One region of the Duganella sp. Leaf61 genome, then DNA from elsewhere that is predicted to be linked to it. Evidence: riboswitches for the same ligand, from Rfam matches in the RefSeq annotation. Region 1 holds a riboswitch; the other holds the start of a gene.

Region 1 (2,176 bases):
ATTTGCGGTTGAGCGGGTGGTCGGCGCCAACCAGCAGCTTGGTCAGCAGCAGCTCGGCCGAACCGTAGCCGTACAGCGAATCGGCCTCGAAGCCGACGGTTTCGTAAGGCACCGACTCCTCGCGCTCGGAGCGGGCAGGATCGTTGCTGGAGTAGGTAACGCGCCAGGCGCGCTTGAGGGCGTCGGCCCGGCGCAGGAACTGCGGCATCGGCCACTGGGCGGGATCGAAAGCCTCGAGCTCGCCCAGCACGCGCCAGTGGCCACTGACCAGCGCCATGTCGCCAACCCGCAGTACCTTGACCGCGTCTTGCGCGGTCAACGAGGCAAGCTGCGCCAGGTCGGGCAAACCATCTTGCCGGGGACCGAACAAATAGGCCAGCATGATCTTGCTGCCCGGCGACAAACGCGCCACCAGGCCGGCGCCGTAACCACCATCGAGCAATGGCACGGCGAAAAAACTACCTTCTTGATACGACTGCCTCATTCCCATCCTTTCACTGCACGTTGCGGACGGTCTTGCTTGCATTGCCGGGCCCGCCTCGCTGGCGCCTTGCGGCGCAAAAGTGGCAGTGTAGCGAGGCGGCGCCGATTGTGGCGCACGCGTGACGCAGGCGTCACAATCGCGCTGGCGGTCCCACGATGCGGCCTTTCAATGATGACGTTTGTGTTACACTCGCGGTTCGCTAGGGGTCCTGGAATTGTTTCCGGGTGAGAGATACCCTTCGTACCTGATCTGGATAATGCCAGCGAAGGAAAGCGCAAAAGTCGGTCTCCTCCCCTCCTTTGATGGCTCTCTTCGCGGCTTCCGGCCGAACAAGTAGAGAGCAGACATGTACAAACCCAACCTTGCCGTATCCGTCATCGCCGTAGCGGTGTTCAACTCCTTTGCCGGCGCCGCCATGGCCGAGGAAGCCGACCAGGCGCTGCCCGAAGTCGTCGTCAGCGCGACCAAGGCCCGCGCCAGCACCGCCTCGATCGGCGGCTTTTCCAATGCGCCGCTGCTGAGCACCCCGGCCTCGCTCAACGTGATCACGTCGCAGCAGATGCTGGACCTGCAGATCCGCTCCACCACCGACGCCGCCCGCTACGACGCCAGCCTGTCCGACGCCTACAACGCGGTCGGCTATGCCGAGCAATTCTCGATCCGCGGCTTCAAGCTCGATAACGGCACCAGCTACCGCAAGGACGGCATGACGATTGCCGGCGATACCCAGATCGCGCTGGAAAACAAGGAACGGCTGGAAGTACTGAAAGGCCTGTCCGGCCTGCAGGCCGGCGTGTCCGCGCCCGGCGGTGTGCTCAACTACGTGACCAAGCGCCCCACCGACAACCCGATCCGCATGGTGGTGCTGGAAACGCGCGAGCGTGGCACGCTGTACGGCGCTGCCGACGTTGGCGGCCGCTTCGAGGACACCCGCTTCGGCTATCGCGTCAACGTCGCTGCCGAGCGCCTGCGCTCGATCGTCAAGGGCGCCGACGGCAACCGCAAGTTCATCTCGGGCGCATTCGACTGGCGCATCTCGCCGCAGGCGCTGCTGCAAATCGACGCCGACTACCAGCGCAAGTCGCAGCTGACCGCCCCCGGCTTCCAGCTGCTCAACAACACCACGCTGCCGGCAATCGATGCCGACACCATGCTCAACGACCAGCCGTGGGCGCGCCCGGTCGAAACCATCAGCAGCAATATCGGCGCCCGCTTCGAGTACACCTTCTCGCCCGAGTGGAAAGCCACCGTCAGCGCCAATCAGAACACCTTCAAGCGCGACGACTACACGGCCTTCCCTTACGGCTGCGGTGCGCAGGACCTGTACCCTGGCTTCTGCGGCAACGGCGACTACGACGTATATAACTACATCAGCGAAGGCGAAAAGAAATCGCCATTGACGGTGCAGGCGCTGTTGCAGGGCCGCTTTGCCGCCGGCGCGATCGAACACGAGGTGACGTTCGGCAGCTCGCTGATGCGCAACCGCGAAAAATGGGGCGACGACCTGTACGATTACTCGGGTACCAGCAATATCTACCACCCGGTGATCGTGCCGCCAGCACCGGGCACCAGCGGCCCGGTGTCCGAGCGCCGCTACACCAACGAGCGCTCGCTGTTCGCCCAGGATATCGTCAGCCTCGCCGAACAACTGAAGCTGCATGCCGGTGCGCGCTACGTGCAGGTGCGCCGCAA
Region 2 (2,176 bases), on a different contig from region 1:
GTCGGTGGGCAGCGACGCCGCCGGCCCGTGCTCTTGCACGGGCGCAGCTTGCAGCGTTGCCGGGTCGAGCAGGAACGCGCCGTTGGCGCGGGTGCCGATCCAGATGCGGCCGGCGCTGTCCTGGAACAGCACAATGACCGCCAGCGCCGGCAACCCCGCGTCACCGAGGGCCACCGGCCGCAGGCGCCGCTGGGCGTCCAGCAGGAACAGGCCGCGCTCGGTGCCTATCCAGAGCCGGCCATCGGCGGCGCGCAGCAGCCGGTTGATACCGCCTGCCGGGATGGTACCCTCGGCATAGGTCAGGTGGCTGACCGCGCCGGAAGCGTCGATGCGGTCGATGCCGGTGCCATGGCCGACCAGCACCCCGCCGGTGCCGTCGTCGGCGATGGCGCTGCCATCGCCATTGGCCTGGCCGTCCATGCCGGTGCCGGTGCGATAGCGGACAAAGGTATCGCGCTCGGCATCGTAGCGCGCCACGCCGCCCGAATTCATGCCGACCCACAGCCGTTCGCGGCTGTCGATGTGCAGGCTCAGGATATAGCTGTCGGGCAGGGTGTCGCTCCGGTCGGGGTCGGCCAGGTACCGGATGTGCCGGGTGCCGTCCCAGCGCAGTAGCCCGGCCTGGGTACCGATCCACACAAATCCCTGGCGGTCCTGAACGATTGCTTCGGCGCCGGACATGTCGGCATGCTGGTGGTGCTTGAAAGCGGTATGCGCCAGGGGCGCCCAGCGCTCGGCACCTTGGGCTTGGGCCTCGGTGGCGCTGGCCAGGAGCAGCACGATGGCCGTGATCGCCAGCAGCAGCGCCCATGCAGCGTCCGCACTGCCGCGGGCGGCGCGCACCGGCAGGACGGAACAGCGATAAGTATTGCTTCTTGGCATGAGGTCACTATACCCCAGCGTGGCGTGCTGGTTGTGGCATTTTTGCTACGAGCACGCTGCTGTCAATACGGGGTCGCGCAATCGGCATGGCGCGGTTATAATCGTCGCGCTGCCCGGGGACCTATGCCGGGCGGCACACGCTAGGGGTCCTGCGCACGGCATACAGCTTGCTGCGCGGGTGAGAAATACCCTCCGAACCTGATCTGGATAATGCCAGCGAAGGGAAGCTCAGGACAACGCCGCCACGGTTTTCGTGGATACTGGTGTCGTCCTACCTCCTTTGCTGGCTCCTGTAGCCAACCAAGGAGCCACATGAACGCCCACCAGAAATTCCTGTCCGCCACCGCCACGGTGGACCAGGCAGCAATCCACCCGCTGCCCAATTCCAGCAAGGTCTATATACAAGGCAGCCGTCCCGACCTGCGCGTGCCGATGCGCCGCATCACCCAGGCCGACACGCCCGCGTCGTTCGGTTTCGAGACCAACCCACCGGTGTACGTGTACGACACGTCGGGTCCGTACACCGACCCCGAGGCTGTGATCGATATCCGCTCGGGCCTGGCCGCCACGCCGCGCCTGCCGTGGATACTCGAGCGCGACGATACCGAGGAACTGAGCGGTCCCACGTCCGAGTATGGTCAGGCGCGCCTGGCCGATCCGGCGCTGGCCGAGCTGCGTTTCAATTTGCACCGGCTACCGCGCCGCGCACGGGAAGGGCGCAACGTCACGCAGATGCACTATGCGCGCCAGGGCATCGTCACGCCCGAAATGGAATACGTGGCGATCCGCGAAAACCTGCGCCGCCGCGAGTACCTGGCTGAACTGAAAGACTCTGGCCCGATGGGCCAGCGCCTGGCCGATTTGATGGGCCGCCAGCACCCGGGCCAGTCGTTCGGCGCCAGCATTCCGCTGGAGATCACGCCCGAGTTCGTGCGCGACGAAATCGCCCGCGGCCGCGCCATCATCCCCGCCAACATCAACCACCCGGAAGTGGAGCCGATGATCATCGGTCGCAATTTCCTGGTCAAGATCAACGCCAATATCGGCAATTCGGCGGTGACGTCCTCGATCGGCGAGGAAGTGGAAAAGATGACCTGGGCCATCCGCTGGGGCGGCGACAACGTGATGGACCTGTCCACCGGCAAGCATATCCACGAAACGCGTGAATGGATCATCCGTAACAGCCCGGTGCCGATCGGTACAGTGCCGATTTACCAGGCGCTGGAAAAGGTCAACGGCAAGGCCGAAGACCTGACCTGGGAAATCTTCCGCGACACCCTGATCGAGCAGGCGG

What was found. Region 1 has a riboswitch for thiamine pyrophosphate ahead of ASF04_RS16305 (TonB-dependent siderophore receptor). Riboswitches for the same ligand answer to the same signal wherever they lie in the genome.
Region 2: it holds a riboswitch for thiamine pyrophosphate, as region 1 does, so the genes downstream of both, thiC (phosphomethylpyrimidine synthase ThiC) here and ASF04_RS16305 (TonB-dependent siderophore receptor) in region 1, are expected to answer to the same signal.

The regions. Positions count from the first base shown of each region.
Region 1 is NZ_LMLM01000028.1:274,619-276,794, reverse strand. It holds gene ASF04_RS16310 (Imm26 family immunity protein) at 1-484, opposite strand, end outside; TPP riboswitch at 676-772, shown strand; gene ASF04_RS16305 (TonB-dependent siderophore receptor) at 831-2,176, shown strand, end outside.
Region 2 is NZ_LMLM01000012.1:738,740-740,915, reverse strand. It holds gene ASF04_RS12175 (diguanylate cyclase domain-containing protein) at 1-363, opposite strand, end outside; TPP riboswitch at 1,015-1,124, shown strand; gene thiC (phosphomethylpyrimidine synthase ThiC) at 1,195-2,176, shown strand, end outside.